Regions from separate parts of the Pseudomonas sp. F-14 TE3623 genome, predicted to be linked through region 3. Evidence: predicted binding sites of a transcription regulator. Region 3 holds the regulator's gene; each other region holds the start of a gene.
What was found. Region 3 encodes sigma-54, which starts transcription at its own class of promoters, with help from an activator protein. Its sites were predicted from a motif close to ANTGGCATNNANNTTGCTNT; they were not measured.

Region 1 (5,571 bases), 1.0 Mb from region 3:
AAGCCTCAAACGACGACAAGGCCCGCAGCAAGGCGCTCCACTGGTAATAGGCGTGAGCCGTGCCGTCGCTGACTGCTTCGGCCTGATCGCCGGCCATTTCGTAACGAGCGTCGAGCAGGCGCAAAGTGTTGTCAGCCCTTTCGATAAAGGTGCCCAGACGAATGAAGCGGAACGCGTCGTTACGCATGATGGTGCCGTAGGACGCGCCTCGGAACAGGTGGGAACGTTCCTTGATCCACTCACAGAAACGGCTCATGCCGTAGCGACTCAAGCCTTGCTCGGCGATCCCGCGAATTTCCAGCCAGGTGGCGTTGATGTTTTCCCACATGTCGGCGGTGATTCGCCCACGCACCGCGTGGGCGCTGGCTCGCGCGGCACCGAGGCAGCTGTAGATGCTCGCCGGGTTGGCCGCATCCAACGCGAAAAAATGCAGCAGCCGTTCGGCATGCAGATCGCCGTGACGCTCCAGGTAATCGTCCAGAGTGCCGGTGATCAGCAACGGCATGGCGAGTTCGTGCAAGCCGTCGCCACGACCGTCCTGAGGCATCAGTGACAGCGAATAACTGATGTCGAGCATCCGTGCGAGGTTTTCGGCCCGCTCCAGGTAACGCGACATCCAATACAGATCCGAGGCAGTTCTACTTAACATGGCAGGCTTCCTTCAATCCTCGACCACCCAGGTGTCCTTGGTTCCGCCGCCCTGGGATGAGTTCACCACCAGGGAGCCTTCGCGCAAGGCGACACGGGTCAAACCGCCGGGCACTACCCGGGTTTCGCGGCCAGACAATACAAACGGACGCAGGTCGATATGGCGTGGAGCGATGCCGTTTTCGACAAAGGTCGGACAGGTCGATAAAGATAACGTCGGTTGGGCGATGTACGCGTGGGGCTTGGCTTTGATCCTCTCACGGAAAGATTCGATTTCCGCTGCCGTCGCCGCCGGCCCCACCAGCATTCCGTAACCACCGGAGCCTTGGGTTTCCTTGACCACCAGTTCTGGAAGATTGGCCAGCACGTGGGACAGTTCAGAGGGATTACGACACTGCCATGTAGGCACGTTCTTCAGGATCGGCTCTTCATCCAGGTAGAAACGAATCATGTCCGTGACGAAGGGATACACCGACTTGTCGTCCGCGACCCCGGTGCCGATGGCATTCGCCAGCACCACATTGCCGGAGCGGTAGGACGACAGCAGTCCTGGAACACCAAGCATCGAATCCGGGTTGAACGCCAGCGGATCAAGGAACGCATCGTCGAGGCGACGATAGATCACGTCGACGGCTTTCGGCCCGTCCGTGGTGCGCATGAACACCTTGTCATCGCGCACGAACAGGTCCGCGCCTTCCACCAGTTCAACGCCCATTTCCCGGGCCAGAAACGCATGCTCGAAAAACGCGCTGTTGAAGCGCCCCGGCGTCAGCACTACCACGCTCGGGTTGTCGATCGGGCTGGAGCTTTTCAGGGTGTCGAGCAACAGGTTCGGATAGTGGTCGATCGGTGCAATGCGCTGGGCCGCGAACAACTCGGGGAATAATCGCATCATCATTTTGCGGTCTTCGAGCATGTAGCTCACGCCGCTGGGTGTACGAAGATTGTCTTCGAGCACGTAGTACGTGCCGTCGCCATCGCGCACCAGGTCGACGCCGGAAATGTGCGAATAGATATCGCGGTGCAGATCCAGCCCTTGCATCGCCAACTGGTATTGCTCGTTGGCCAGCACTTGCTCGGCAGGAATGATGCCGGCCTTGATGATGCGCTGCTCGTGATAGAGGTCGGCAAGGAACATGTTCAATGCCTTGACCCGCTGAATGCAGCCGCGCTCGACGACCCGCCATTCACTGGCGGGGATACTGCGGGGAATGGTGTCGAAGGGAATCAGGCGCTCTGTCCCCTGCTCATCACCATAGAGCGTGAATGTAATCCCGGCACGATGAAATAACAGATCGGCCTCGCGTCGCCGTTGTGCCAAAAGCTCGTCAGGCGTTTCGGCCAGCCAACGGGCAAACTCCCGATAATGCGGGCGGACCTGGCCGCCGGCATCGTACATCTCATCAAAATAGGTGCGGATCATGCCGTACTCCTTGTCACCCGGACATCCAAGCCTTCGCAAGGCCCGTGCCATCGGCATAAACGCTTTGATATCAATCAGTTGGATAATGGCGTTGTATGCACCGCACCAATCCTGTGCGGTAAATGCCCCAACCTGATCGCCCCCGCTTCATGGCGAAGCAATGCTGTCGCCTATCTGCAGCATAGTCAGAGTTGATTTCACTGCCCGGGGGGCGGTGCGGATAATCGACGCATTCGCTGGAAACCTTATTGTTCTTCCCTTTTAGCCGCCTGTTCAGGTGGCTTTTTTTGCGCTTTTGAAACGTTATGAATCAAAAGCACGATCAAGAGATTCAAACCGCGAAACGAAAACGGCCAACCCAAAGGTCAGCCGTTGCTGAGTGTTGTCACTGTTCATAAAGTTATGCGAGTAGCCCTCGTACCTCCTGCTTGACGCCCCATCCCTCGATGATACCGCCCAGAGGCTCGACCACCGCCTCGAAGTCCTGTTCAAAGTCGCCGATCCCGTCGTAGGTGGCGTACATCACTTTGCTCAGTTCCAAATGCCACGCGCCGTCGTCGCGCACGCTGATCTGGGCATTCAAGGATTCACCACTGAAATGACCTGCCGCCCTGCGTGCCCGCTCCTCGTCCGGGAAAATGGCGTAGAACTCGATGGGGTGGAATCGTGAAAAGTCGAAACCGCCTTCTTTCATGCGGCGCAGCACGCTGCTGCTGATGTCTTCTTGATAGGCTGTGCTCATGAAACGTCCCCCTCAGACTGATGGATAGACTTTCCGTATTCCCTGCACTTTCAACCGATTGGTGAAAGTGATACGGCAACAGAGGTTGCCGACGGGAAACAAGCATGTAGCTGACAAGACCAGACCTTAGCGAGTCATTCGCTGATCTCGCTTGCAGAGTAGCCCCAAGATAGAGCTGCTGCCAAGGTCTGGTTGTGAATGTGACAGGAGGTGTATCAGATCGGGGTAATACTGATGATTTCAATGCTGTTCTGGGATTTCAGACTTTTGACGGTCGGATCATCGGTACGACCCTCCAGATCATTGAGATCCAGTTCGGCAGCGACCGGCAGGCACCGGGCGCGAATGAGCTTGGCGGCTTGCTCGCTGTTCGGGCATTCCTCGCACTCGAAGAGTTCGTCCACTGTTTCACCGTGATCATCCACGAAAGTGATTTTCCACTTTTGCATCGGTGCCTCCTCGATAAAACCCATGGATGGGCTTACAAGTATCTGGACTTTTGCGCTGACTGATCGTTCAAACGAATTGCGGTGTTCTGACAGGAAAAACAAGACCCCTTGTGGGAGCGGGCTTGCTCGCGAAAGCGGTGATTCAGTCAATATGCATGTCGACTGAATCACCGCTTTCGCGAGCAAGCCCGCTCCCACAGGGGAGTTGTGTGCAACCTTTAGTCGTTGCTGGGTTTGTTCACCGCTTGCAGTACGTATTGCGGCAAGGCGAACGCACCGATGTGGATTTCCGGGTTGTAGTAGCGGGTGATGATGCCGCTGCCGGCGAACCGCTGTTGCAGGGTTTCGCGGGACAATTTGCGATAGGCGGTATTGGTTGCGCCCCAAGCGAAGGTCATCGCGCCGCCGATGTAGGTCGGCACGGCCGCCTGATAGAAGTGCCAGTCCGGAAACAGGCTGCGCAGACGGCCGGCGGTGGTTTTGACTTCTTCGATTTGCATGAACGGCGTGCCATTCTGGGTCACCAGGATGCCGCCTTCGTTCAGGCAGCGACGGCAAGCCTGGTAGAAGTTTTCGGAGAACAGCACTTCGCCCGGGCCGATCGGGTCGGTGGAGTCGGAAATGATCACGTCGAACTTTTCGGTGGTGGTGGCGACGAAACGCATGCCGTCGTCGATCACCAGGTTCAGGCGTGGATCATCGAACGCCCCCTTGGAGTGATTCGGCAGGAATTCCTTGCACATGTCGACCACGGTGCCGTCGATCTCGACCATGGTGATGTGCTCGATGCTGCGGTGCTTGGCCACTTCACGCAGCATGCCGCCGTCGCCGCCGCCGATGATCAGCACGCGCTTGGCAGTGCCATGAGCGAGGATCGGCACGTGGGTGAGCATTTCGTGGTAGATGAATTCGTCGGCTTCGGTGGTCTGGATCACGCCGTCCAGTGCCATTACCCGGCCCATGCGCGGATTCTCGAAGATCACCAGGTGCTGGTGTTCGGTGCGCACTTCGTGCAGCAGTTTTTCCATGCGAAAACGCTGGCCATAGCCTTCGTAGAGGGTTTCCAGGTACTCGCTGGTTAGAGTATTGCTCATGGGAAGTGCTCCGTGAATGCGGGTGGCAACGGACGGTTACCCGCCCATGACGGCCAATTGATCGCCTCGATCGACCGGGAAAGACGCGCATTCTATGTCGCGGAACATGACAGGTCGAACGTTCCCCGAGCGAACATTATTCTCAAAGGCTCGATGAACCAATGTGGGAGCGGGCTTGCTCGCGAAAGCGGCTTATCATTCAACATTGATGTCGACTGACAGTCTGCATTCGCGAGCAAGCCCGCTCCCACAGGGTCCGGCGTTCCTACAGGGGAAAAGTGTCAGTCTGTCAGATCCGCACATTGCCTCGCGGCCCGGCGATGGCCCAGATGATCAGGCCCAGGACCGGCAGCAGGAGGATCAATAGCACCCAGATGATTTTCATCCCGGTTTCGGCGCCACTTTTAAGCACGTTGATGATGGCCCAGATATCCAGGGCAAGAATAATCAGACCGACCAGGCTGTTGAACGTGGAACCCATGGTGACGCTCCCGAAGAGTGGTATGCACTCTTAGGATAGTCGGGCCTTGCGAGGGTTCCGTTTTATTACCGTTCTAGACAGCTTCAGACATGGATCGCCACTTTCAGGGCTTCCAGGGCGGGCGCGGCGGCGATGCCGACTTCGGCGCACAATTCGAGAACCCGTGGCACGTCATTACCGTAGACCAGCACCACTTGCAGTTCATCGTCGAGCAACTGGCTGAAGTTCATCAGCGTGTAACCGCCGTTTTCCTTGTTCATGCTGCTCATCTGCACCTGAATGCGATTGAGCGCCGTCAGGGCTTCGGTCTTGGCCAGCTGCTTGGGTTTGATGTTGAAATCGACGCTGGGACCGAACGAAGCGACGATCTGCGCAAACAGGTCCATGTAGGTGTCAGCCTGGAACAGCACGGTTTCCGGCAAGCTGCCGACGACCACCCACTCACCCAACGAAATCGGGAAGGTTTCGTCGTAGTTGATGTCCGGATTGGCCGCCAGAAAAGCCTCTGGATCGGCGTAAGCCTGAGCCGCTTCGTCAGCGACTTTCAGGATTTCGTCATCGCTCATGCACCCGGAGCTGATTTTGCTGATGAGTTCGACGAGTGCGGCTTTCATGAGGTGGATCCTGTAGCGAGGGAGATTTGAGGGCGCGAAGGATAGCGCAGGTTAAACGCAAAGACGAAAAGATCGCAGCCTTCGGCAGCTCCTACATTGGCATGACGTGCGCGCTGTAGG
Region 2 (5,571 bases), 1.1 Mb from region 3:
GTTGATGCAACAAAATGTCATAAGTCGACCCTTCGTCGAATAGTCCCCAAGTGAACGGGTGTCATTCTCGTTAAAGGCCTCACCCCTCTCATCCAGCGCAGGGCCGATCATACCGGGGTTTGGCCAATAAACGCGGGACAAATATCGTGTTACTTATGGCCATAGCATCTTTATGGTTACGTTCTTATGACAAAACGATCATTCCCTCGATGTGACGCATTGGTTAGAACTCAACACAGGTTGACGTCGCAACGGCGTCAACACCTTGGCTCGCGACGCCGGCAGCGAGCCGCCAACGGCAGGATTTTTCTGCCTGACCTCGATTGAGGTCGACGCGATAAATACAGTCAACAAGTGAGGGCAACACCCTATGAGAAGACTTAAGCGTGATCCGTTGGAAAGAGCATTTTTGCGCGGATATCAATATGGCGTTGGTGGTAAATCCCGTGAGCTTTGCCCTTTTACTCTACCGTCGGTACGCCAAGCCTGGATCAATGGCTGGCGAGAAGGACGCGGCGACAACTGGGACGGTATGACCGGCACTGCGGGAATCCACAGACTCAACGAACTTCACGCCGTCGGCTAATACAGGGCACACACTCCGACACGACAATCTGATTACGCAACGACTTAACCACGCACGTCCCATCCGGACGGCGGGCTTCGGCCCAGGGGCTCCTTCGAGGAGCCCTTTTTTATGTCTGCCAGAAACTCAATCTCGAACTGCAAACACATGACCTGTGGGAGCGGGCTTGCTCGCGAAAGCGATTTAACATTCAAGAATGATGTTGACTGACCCAACGCTTTCGCGAGCAAGCCCGCTCCCACAGGGATTAGCGCAGCGCGGCGATGGCATCCACCGATTCACGAATCAACGCCGGGCCTTTATAGATGAAGCCGGAGTAGAGCTGCACCAAACTTGCACCCGCGGCGATTTTCTCAGCCGCGTGCTTGCCTTCGGTGATGCCGCCCACGGCGATGATTGGCAAGCGACCGGCCAGTTCCGCCGCCAGCACCTTCACCGTGTGAGTGCTCTTGTCGCGAACCGGTGCACCGGACAAACCGCCCGCCTCGTCACCATGTTCCATACCTTCGACACCGACGCGACTCAGGGTGGTGTTGGTGGCGATCACCGCGTCCATCCCGGTTTCGATCAACGCTTGGGCGACTTGAGCGGTTTCTTCGTCAGTCATGTCCGGCGCGATCTTGATCGCCAGCGGAACATGTTTGCCATGACGCAGGGCCAGTTCCGCCCGGCGGGTGGCCAGGTCGGCGAGCAATTGCTTGAGCGAATCGCCGAATTGCAGGCTGCGCAGGCCCGGGGTGTTAGGCGAGCTGACGTTGACCGTCACATAGCTGGCGTGGGCATAGACCTTGTCCAGGCAGATCAGGTAATCGTCGACCGCACGTTCAACCGGCGTATCGAAATTCTTGCCGATGTTGATGCCCAGCACGCCCTTGTACTTGGCCGCCGCCACGCGAGCGAGCAAGTGATCGACGCCGAGGTTGTTGAAACCCATGCGGTTGATGATCGCCTCGGCGTCCGGCAAGCGGAAAATCCGTGGTTTCGGGTTGCCCGGTTGTGGACGCGGCGTGATGGTACCGATTTCGACGAAACCGAAACCCAATTGGGCAAAGCCATCGATCGCTGCGCCGTTCTTGTCCAGACCGGCCGCCAAACCCACAGGGTTCGGGAACTCCAGGCCCATGACCGTTACCGGCAGTTTCGCCGGTGCCTTGCACAGCAAGCCGTTGAGGCCCAAACGCCCGCCCGCGCCGATCAGGTCCAGGGACAGATCGTGGGAGGTTTCCGGGGAAAGTTTGAACAGCAGCTGACGGGCCAGGGTGTACATGGGCAGGCTTGACTCGGTTGGCGATGAGAGGCGGCGATTATAGCCGCGCATCAGGGCTTCACGCGAGGCGCGCAACAAAATCAGCCAGCGATGGCATATGCCTTGCACCGTCACAGGCATCAGCACTCATGCCAACGGCGGGATGAGTGGAAGGACAATGGCGTCGTCACCCGGCTTTGCCCACGCAAGGGCCTTGGGACGACGCTTTTTTTTGGAAGGTGCGAAATCGATGAACGAACCATCAGCCGGCCCACTGGCCTGGGTCAATGGCAGCGATGCCCCGGAAAAAACCGCAATCAACCTCGGCTTCATGGCCTTGAGCGACTGCGCCTCAGTGGTGGTCGCGGCCACTCAGGGCTTCGCCCAACCGTACGGTCTGACCCTGAACCTCAAGCGCCAATCGTCCTGGGCCAACCTGCGAGACAAACTGGTCAGCGGCGAACTCGACGCCGCCCACAGCCTGTACGGCCTGATTTACGCGGTGCATCTGGGGATCGGCGGCGTAGCCTCCACCGACATGGCCGTGCTCATGGGCCTGAACCAGAACGGCCAGAGCATCAACCTCTCCCACGGTTTGCAGGCCCTGGACGTGACCAGTCCTGAAGCACTGGACCGACATGTGCACCAAAGTCGCCCAAAACTGACCTTCGCGCAGACATTTCCTACGGGCACCCACGCCATGTGGCTGTATTACTGGCTCGCGAGCCAGGGTATTCATCCATTGCAGGATGTCGACAGCGTGGTGGTGCCGCCGCCGCAAATGGTCGCGCACCTGCAAGCCGGGCGCATCGACGGTTTCTGTGTCGGCGAGCCGTGGGCGGCCAGTGCAGTACAGCAAAATCTCGGGTTTACGATGGCCACCACCCAGACGATCTGGCCCGATCACCCGGAAAAAGTCCTCGGCTGCACCCGCGCCTTTGTCGAGCAATACCCCAACACCGCACGGGCATTGGTGATGGCGATCCTCGAAGCCAGCCGATTCATCGAAGCCAGCCGCGAAAATCGCCGCAGCACCGCGCAACTGTTGAGTGCGCCTGAGTATCTGGATGCACCGCTCGAGTGCATCGAACCGCGCTTGCTCGGTGACTACGCCGACGGTCTGGGTAATCGCTGGCAAGACCCGCACGCCGTGCGTTTCCACGGTGGTGGCGAGGTCAATTTTCCGTATTTGTCCGACGGTATGTGGTTCATGACCCAGTTCCGGCGCTGGGGTTTGTTGCGTGACGACCCGGATTACCTCGGCGTGGCCCGTCAGGTCCAGCAACTAGACTTATACCGTGAGGCCGCCACCGCTGTCGGTGTGCCCGCCCGGTGCCAGGAAATGCGCAGCAGTCAACTGATCGACGGCAAAGTCTGGGACGGCTCGGACCCGGCCGGCTATGCCCGCAGCTTCACGCTGCACGCCATGAGCGACAGCGCTCCCCTTCTCGCCAGCCGCTGACAGGAGCCTACGAATATGTTGCGTATCCTGCTGATCAATGACACTGCGAAAAAAGTCGGGCGTCTGAAGGCGGCCCTGACCGAAGCCGGGTTCGAGGTCATCGACGAGTCCGGCCTGACCATTGACCTGCCCGCGCGCGTCGAAACGGTGCGCCCGGACGTGATCCTGATCGATACCGAGTCACCGAGCCGCGATGTGATGGAGCAAGTGGTGCTGGTGACCCGTGACCAACCACGGCCGATTGTGATGTTCACCGACGAGCACGATCCCGACGTGATGCGCCGCGCCATCAAGTCCGGCGTCAGTGCCTACATCGTCGAAGGCATCCACGCACAACGCTTGCAGCCGATTCTCGACGTGGCCATGGCGCGCTTTGAAAGCGACCAGGCTCTGCGCGCGCAACTGCACGCCCGCGACCAGCAACTGGCCGAGCGCAAGCGCATCGAGCTGGCCAAGGGGCTTCTGATGAAGATGAAGGACTGCAACGAAGAAGAGGCCTACACCCTGATGCGCCGCCAGGCCATGAGCCGCCAGCAGAAGCTGATACAGGTGGCGGAGCAGATCATTGCCATGAGTGAACTGCTTGGCTGAAGTCCTGCGGTGAATGATCTATCGCCTTCGCGAGCAAGCCCGCTCCCACACTTGATTTGTGTCGAACTTCAATGTCGTGAACGACACAACTCCCCTGTGGGAGCGGGCTTGCTCGCGAATAGCCGCGACTCGATCGCCCTTGTTGGCACAAATCTCGCTAAGTAAATCACTGCAAGGTAACCAACGGCGGTTGCCCCACCTACGACAAAGACGTCGCTTACCTCATTCGCCCCCTTGGCGGATCGGGTAGCGGCGTTTTTCCGTTTTGGCCCCAGAGACCGGGGCTGGTGGTGCGGCCGTTGCGGCGCCCCACCTGCAAGCTCATGACTCCTTCTTGATACGCCTGACAGCTGAGGTGCGCGATGAATTCAAGCTTCTGGAAATCCGGCCATACCCCGACCCTGTTCGCAGCCTTCCTCTATTTCGATCTGAGCTTCATGGTCTGGTACCTGCTCGGCCCAATGGCAGTGCAGATCGCCGCTGACCTGCACCTGACCACCCAACAACGCGGGCTGATGGTGGCCACGCCGATTCTGGCCGGGGCCGTGTTGCGCTTTGCGATGGGCCTGCTGGCTGATCGCCTGTCGCCTAAGACCGCCGGGATAATCGGCCAGGTGATCGTCATCTGCGCCCTGTTAGTCGCCTGGAAACTCGGCATTCACAGTTACGAGCAGGCGCTGTTGCTGGGCCTGTTCCTCGGCATGGCCGGTGCATCCTTCGCCGTAGCCCTGCCGTTGGCCTCGCAATGGTATCCGCCCCAGCACCAAGGCAAAGCCATGGGCATCGCCGGTGCCGGTAACTCGGGCACCGTGCTCGCTGCGCTGATCGCCCCAGTGCTGGCTGCCGCATTTGGCTGGAGCAATGTGTTCGGCTTCGCCCTGATCCCGCTGATCCTGACCCTGATCGTCTTCTACTGGCTGGCCAAGAATGCGCCTGAGCGCCCGAAAGCCAAGTCCATGTCCGACTACTTGAAGGCCTTGGGCGACCGCGACAGCTGGTGGTTCATGTTTTTCTACAGCGTGACCTTCGGCGGCTTCATCGGCCTGGCCAGCGCCCTGCCCGGCTACTTCAACGACCAATACGGCCTGAGCCCGGTAACCGCCGGCTACTACACTGCTGCTTGTGTGTTCGGTGGCAGCCTGATGCGTCCGTTGGGCGGCGCACTGGCGGACCGCTTCGGCGGGATTCGTACTTTGCTGGCGATGTACACCGTGGCAGCGATTTGCATTGCGACAGTGGGTTTCAATCTGCCGAGTTCTTACGCCGCATTGGCGCTTTTCGTCTGCACCATGCTCGGTTTGGGTGCAGGCAACGGTGCGGTATTCCAGCTGGTCCCGCAGCGTTTTCGTCGGGAGATCGGCGTAATGACCGGGCTGATCGGCATGGCCGGCGGCATCGGTGGCTTCGCACTGGCAGCCGGTATGGGCGCGATCAAGCAAAGCACCGGCAGCTATCAGCTGGCCTTGTGGTTGTTCGCCAGCCTTGGCGTACTTGCCTGGTTCGGTCTGCACGGTGTGAAACGCCGCTGGAGAACCACTTGGGGTTCGGCAGCCGTCACCGCTGCTCGGGTGTGAGGGTTGAATGAGCCTGCAACTGAGTTTTGCCGAACACAGCGCCATCGGCCCCCGCGAGGAGAACCAGGACGCTCTGCGCCTGGTCACTCCGGCCCCGGCGCTGGCGGCAAGC
Region 3 (5,571 bases):
TTGAAGCTCGCGGTTTTACCGCTGAAGATTTCGCTTTTTCCCACCCGGGTGGCGCCCTTGGTCGGCGCTTGTTGCTGAAAGTGGAAAATGTCATGCATGCCGGCACCGAATTACCGCAAGTCATGTGCGGCACGCTGCTCAAGGATGCCTTGATGGAAATGACCCGCAAGGGGTTGGGCATGACCGTTGTACTGAGCACAGATGGAAAGCTCGCCGGGATCTTCACCGACGGCGATCTGCGCCGCACTCTGGACCGCACCATTGATATCCACAGCACGACCATTGATGAAGTGATGACCGCCCACGGCAAGACCGCCCGCGCCGAGATGCTCGCCGCCGAGGCGCTGAAAATCATGGAAGACCACAAGATCAGCGCACTGGTAGTGGTCGACAGCGAAGACCGCCCGGTCGGTGCCTTGAACATGCACGATTTGCTGCGTGCGGGAGTAATGTAATGAGCACGGACCTGCTGCAACGCGGCAAACAGATCAAACTGGCGGTATTCGACGTCGACGGCGTACTGACCGATGGGCGCCTGTACTTCCTCGAAGACGGCAGCGAATTCAAGACTTTCAACACCCTCGACGGCCAGGGCATCAAGATGTTGATGGCAGCCGGCGTGCAGACCGCTATCATCAGCGGCCGCAAGACCCCTGTGGTTGAACGGCGTGCAAAGAACCTCGGTATTCCACACCTTTATCAAGGTCGCGAAGACAAACTGGTGGTGCTCGACGAACTTCTTGCCCAGCTCAACCTGAGCTATGAACAAGTGGCCTACCTTGGCGACGACCTGCCAGACCTGCCGGTGATTCGCCGTGTCGGCCTGGGCATGGCGGTGGCCAGCGCTGCCAGTTTCGTGCGCGAACACGCCCACGGCATCACCCAGGCCCGTGGTGGCGAAGGTGCTGCTCGCGAATTCTGCGAATTGATCCTGCGCGCCCAGGGCCGCCTCGATGCGGCCAACGCCGCGTACCTGTGAGCCCATCATGCTGAGCAAAAAGATTCGTAACATCCTGATGTTCGGTTGCATCGCAGCGATTTTTGCAGCGGTCGGCTACTGGAACATCAGCCCGGAACGCTTCCTCGACAAACCGGTGGTGAAGGTCGATGAAAGCGCGATCGACTATTACGCCATCAACGCCCATAGCGTGCAGTACCTGCCCGACGGCAAACTGCAATACGAAATGACGTCGGACAAGGTCGAGCACCTGAAAGCGACCGAAGTGACGTTGCTGACCAATCCTGACCTGAACATGTTCCGTGGCACCGAATTCCCCTGGCACGTCCAGAGCGAACGCGGCGAAGTCAACCCGGACGGCACTCAGGTCGAGCTGATTGACTCGGTACGTATCACGCGTTTCGATGAAAAAAACCGCAAAACCCTGATTACCACCACCCGTATGACAGTGTTCCCGCAGCAGCAATATGCGCAGACCGATCAACCCGTTAGAATCGACGGCGCTGGCGGTGTATCGACAGGCAACGGAATGAAAGCGTACTTGAAAGAAAGCAGGATACACCTGCTATCGAACGTAAGAGGACAGTATGAGGCTCGTTAAAACTCTCCCTATTTTGCTCAGTCTGGGCGCAGCACTGGGAAGCGTGAGCGCCTGGGCTCTGCCGAACGATCAAGAGCAGCCTATCCGCATTCAGGCCGACGATGCCCAACTGGACGACAAGAATGGCGTTGCCACTTATAAAGGCGATGTAATCATTACGCAGGGCTCGATGAAGGTCACCGGTAACACCGTGACCATCACCCGCACCCCGGCCGGCGACATCGACGTGGTGACTTCGGTGGGCAACCTCGCCTACTTCGAGCAACTGCAAACGGCGGGCGACACCAAGCCTGTTCAGGGTTACGGAGTGACAATTCAGTACCACGCCTCGCAAAACCGCGTCGTGCTGATCGATCGCGCCAAAGTCATCGACAAAGACAACAACGTCACCCAAGGCGAGAAAATCGTCTACGACACAGTCAAAAAGCTTGCGAGTGCCGGTCGTGCCACGGGTAACAAGGTTACCGAGGAGCGTCCTCGCATCGACATGGTGATCCAGCCGAAGAAGAAAACCGACGAGCAAAAGGCCCAGTAATGGCAACTCTGAAAGCTCAGCATCTGGCCAAGAGCTACAAGAGCCGTCAGGTCGTGCGCGACGTCAGCCTGTCCATTGACAGCGGTCAGATCGTCGGCCTGCTTGGCCCTAACGGCGCCGGTAAAACCACCTGCTTCTACATGATTGTCGGCTTGGTACAGGCCGATCAGGGCCGTGTACTGATCGATGACCTGGACGTCAGCCACCAGCCGATGCACGGTCGTGCGAAGGCGGGTATCGGCTATCTTCCGCAAGAAGCGTCGATCTTCCGCAAACTGTCGGTGGCCGACAACATCATGGCCATCCTCGAGACTCGCAAGGAACTCGACAAGGCCGGTCGTCGCCAAGAGCTGGAAAGCCTGCTGCAGGAATTTCACATCCACCACATCCGCGACAACCTCGGCATGAGCCTGTCCGGTGGTGAACGCCGCCGCGTGGAAATCGCCCGGGCACTGGCCACCAATCCGAAATTCATCCTCCTAGACGAACCCTTCGCCGGTGTGGACCCGATTTCGGTGGGCGACATCAAGCAGATCATTCATCATCTCAAGGCCAAAGGCATTGGTGTGCTGATCACGGACCACAACGTCCGTGAAACCCTGGATATCTGCGAAACCGCCTACATCGTCAACGATGGTCAACTGATCGCTGAAGGTGACTCCGCCACCATCCTAGCCAATGAACTGGTCAAGGAAGTGTATCTGGGTCATGAGTTCCGCCTGTAAGCACTCAGGTGCCCGGGTCGCCGAGAGAGCGCTCACTTCAATAAAAAATCAATAACTTTTTATTGTTACAGCGCTCTAGGCAAACACTTCAGTTTCGGGCATATAATTTGCTTATGTTTGGCGCTTCGGCGCCCTGTAGTGGATGGCGCATGTGCGCCGGCGAATAAGGTGTTAAGCCCCTGCCATGAAACCATCGCTAGTCTTGAGAATGGGCCAGCAGCTGACGATGACACCGCAGCTGCAACAGGCCATCCGCCTGCTCCAATTGTCGACCCTGGACCTGCAACAGGAAATCCAGGAGGCCCTGGAGTCCAATCCGATGCTCGAACGCCAGGAAGAAGGCGACGACTTCGATAACGCAGACCCCTTGGCCGATAGCGCCGAACAGAAACCCAACGCCGACATTCAGGAACCCTCCTACCAGGAAACCGCCCCGACGGTGGATAACCTCGAGGAAGGCGACTGGAACGAACGAATTCCCAACGAGTTGCCCGTCGACACGGCCTGGGAGGACGTCTACCAGACCAGCGCCAGCAGCCTGCCGAGCAATGATGATGACGAGTGGGATTTCACCACCCGCACATCAGTCGGTGAAAGCCTGCAAAGCCATTTGCTCTGGCAGCTGAACCTGGCACCGATGTCCGACACCGATCGTCTGATCGCCGTAACCCTGATCGACTGCATCAACAATCAGGGCTACCTGGACGAAACCCTCGAGGAAATCCTCGAAGCGTTCGACCCGGAACTGGACATCGAACTGGACGAAATCGAAGCCGTCCTGCACCGCATTCAACAATTCGAACCCGCTGGCATCGGCGCCCGCAACCTCGGTGAATGCCTGCTGCTGCAACTGCGCCAGCTGTCCGCCAAGACCCCTTGGCTGGCCGAGGCCAAGCGTTTGGTCACCGATTACATCGACCTGCTCGGCAGCCGCGACTACAGCCAGCTGATGCGCCGCATGAAGCTCAAGGAAGATGAGCTGCGCCAGGTCATCGAATTGGTCCAGAGCCTCAACCCACGCCCGGGCTCACAGATCGAGTCCACTGAAGCCGAATACGTCGTTCCCGACGTGATTGTGCGCAAGGACAACGAGCGCTGGCTGGTGGAGCTGAATCAGGAATCTGTGCCACGCCTGCGGGTCAATGCCCAATACGCCGGCTTCGTGCGCCGCGCTGATACCAGCGCTGACAACACCTTCATGCGTAACCAGCTGCAGGAAGCTCGCTGGTTCATCAAGAGCCTGCAAAGCCGCAATGAAACCCTGATGAAAGTCGCCACCCAGATCGTCGAGCATCAGCGCGGCTTTCTTGAATACGGTGACGAAGCCATGAAGCCGTTGGTACTGCATGACATCGCCGAAGCGGTGGGTATGCATGAATCGACGATTTCACGGGTGACCACACAAAAATTCATGCATACCCCACGGGGCATCTATGAACTGAAATACTTTTTTTCCAGCCACGTCAGTACCTCCGAAGGCGGTGAATGCTCGTCCACAGCGATCCGCGCGATCATCAAAAAACTGGTTGCTGCGGAAAATCAGAAAAAGCCGTTGAGTGACAGCAAGATCGCTGGTTTACTGGAGGCACAAGGCATTCAGGTAGCCCGTCGCACCGTCGCCAAGTACCGCGAATCCCTGGGGATCGCGCCTTCCAGCGAACGGAAGCGGTTGATGTAGCCGCCGGGCTCGCCACAGCGTTCCAGTGGCAGGCATTTCTGCCTGCCGCTTTATGCACTGGCAACGAAGGAGAAGCTGTATGCAAGTCAACATCAGTGGACACCAACTGGAAGTGACCGAACCCCTGCGCACCTACATCGGCGAAAAACTCGACCGATTGGAGAGGCATTTCGACAAGATCACCAATGTGCAAGTCACGATGAACGTCGAAAAACTGCTGCAGAAGATCGAAGCCACGCTGCATATTCCCGGCGGAGAAGTGGTCGCCAATGCCGAGCATACGGACATGTATGCCGCCATCGACCTGCTGACCGACAAGCTGGATCGCCAACTCAAAAAGCATAAGGAAAAGACCCAGAGCCTCCTCCAGGGCGCGACCGGTCGTTAACACCCCCAATCCATGATCCGACTAGAAACCATCCTGACCCCCGGCCGTTCCCAAGTGAACGCGCCGGGTGGCAGTAAAAAGAAAGCCCTCGAGCAAATTGCCAACCTTATCCACCGCGAAGTACCGGATCTGGAAATGCAGGACGTCTTCGAGGCCCTGATTGCCCGTGAGAAACTCGGTTCTACCGGTTTCGGCAACGGCATCGCCATCCCCCATTGCCGGCTCAAAGGCTGCACCTCGCCAATCAGTGCGCTGCTGCACCTGGAAGCCCCTATCGATTTCGACGCCATCGACGGTGCCCCGGTTGACCTGCTGTTTGTGCTGCTGGTCCCGGAAGCTGCCACCGATGCACACCTGGAATTGCTCCGCCAGATCGCCAGCATGCTGGATCGCAAGGAAGTGCGTGAAAAACTGCGCAGCGCCCCGAGCAATGAAGCCTTGTATCAGGTTGTCCTGGACGAGCAGAACGGTCACTAATCATGCGCCTGATCATCGTCAGCGGCCGCTCCGGCTCAGGTAAAAGTACCGCCCTCGATGTGCTCGAGGACAACGGCTATTACTGCATCGACAACCTGCCTGCCGGCTTGCTGCCGGAGCTGGCCGAACGCGCGCTGATTCATACTGAACTGGCACAACCGCTGGTGGCCGTGTCTATCGATGCGCGTAACTTGCCGAGCCACCTGTCA

Region 1: the regulator sigma-54 is predicted to act here: its motif matches at 2,104-2,123, upstream of AB7M29_RS12730 (circularly permuted type 2 ATP-grasp protein).
Region 2: the regulator sigma-54 is predicted to act here: its motif matches at 1,943-1,962, upstream of AB7M29_RS12995 (CmpA/NrtA family ABC transporter substrate-binding protein).

Annotation. Positions count from the first base shown of each region.
Region 1 covers NZ_JBRJHM010000001.1:2,755,799-2,761,369, reverse strand. The annotation lists gene AB7M29_RS12735 (alpha-E domain-containing protein) at 1-649, opposite strand, end outside; gene AB7M29_RS12730 (circularly permuted type 2 ATP-grasp protein) at 662-2,071, opposite strand; gene AB7M29_RS12725 (ribonuclease E inhibitor RraB) at 2,472-2,813, opposite strand; gene AB7M29_RS12720 (hypothetical protein) at 3,029-3,262, opposite strand; gene speE (polyamine aminopropyltransferase) at 3,481-4,356, opposite strand; gene AB7M29_RS12710 (PLDc N-terminal domain-containing protein) at 4,646-4,837, opposite strand; gene AB7M29_RS12705 (hypothetical protein) at 4,921-5,451, opposite strand.
Region 2 covers NZ_JBRJHM010000001.1:2,817,954-2,823,524, reverse strand. The annotation lists gene rmf (ribosome modulation factor) at 371-586, shown strand; gene AB7M29_RS13000 (quinone-dependent dihydroorotate dehydrogenase) at 834-1,853, opposite strand; gene AB7M29_RS12995 (CmpA/NrtA family ABC transporter substrate-binding protein) at 2,083-3,294, shown strand; gene AB7M29_RS12990 (ANTAR domain-containing response regulator) at 3,310-3,885, shown strand; gene AB7M29_RS12985 (nitrate/nitrite transporter) at 4,248-5,459, shown strand; gene AB7M29_RS12980 (bifunctional protein-serine/threonine kinase/phosphatase) at 5,467-5,571, shown strand, end outside.
Region 3 covers NZ_JBRJHM010000001.1:1,715,432-1,721,002, reverse strand. The annotation lists gene AB7M29_RS07675 (KpsF/GutQ family sugar-phosphate isomerase) at 1-455, shown strand, start outside; gene AB7M29_RS07670 (KdsC family phosphatase) at 455-979, shown strand; gene lptC (LPS export ABC transporter periplasmic protein LptC) at 987-1,559, shown strand; gene lptA (lipopolysaccharide transport periplasmic protein LptA) at 1,546-2,094, shown strand; gene lptB (LPS export ABC transporter ATP-binding protein) at 2,094-2,819, shown strand; gene AB7M29_RS07650 (RNA polymerase factor sigma-54) at 3,004-4,497, shown strand; gene hpf (ribosome hibernation-promoting factor, HPF/YfiA family) at 4,577-4,885, shown strand; gene ptsN (PTS IIA-like nitrogen regulatory protein PtsN) at 4,898-5,362, shown strand; gene rapZ (RNase adapter RapZ) at 5,365-5,571, shown strand, end outside.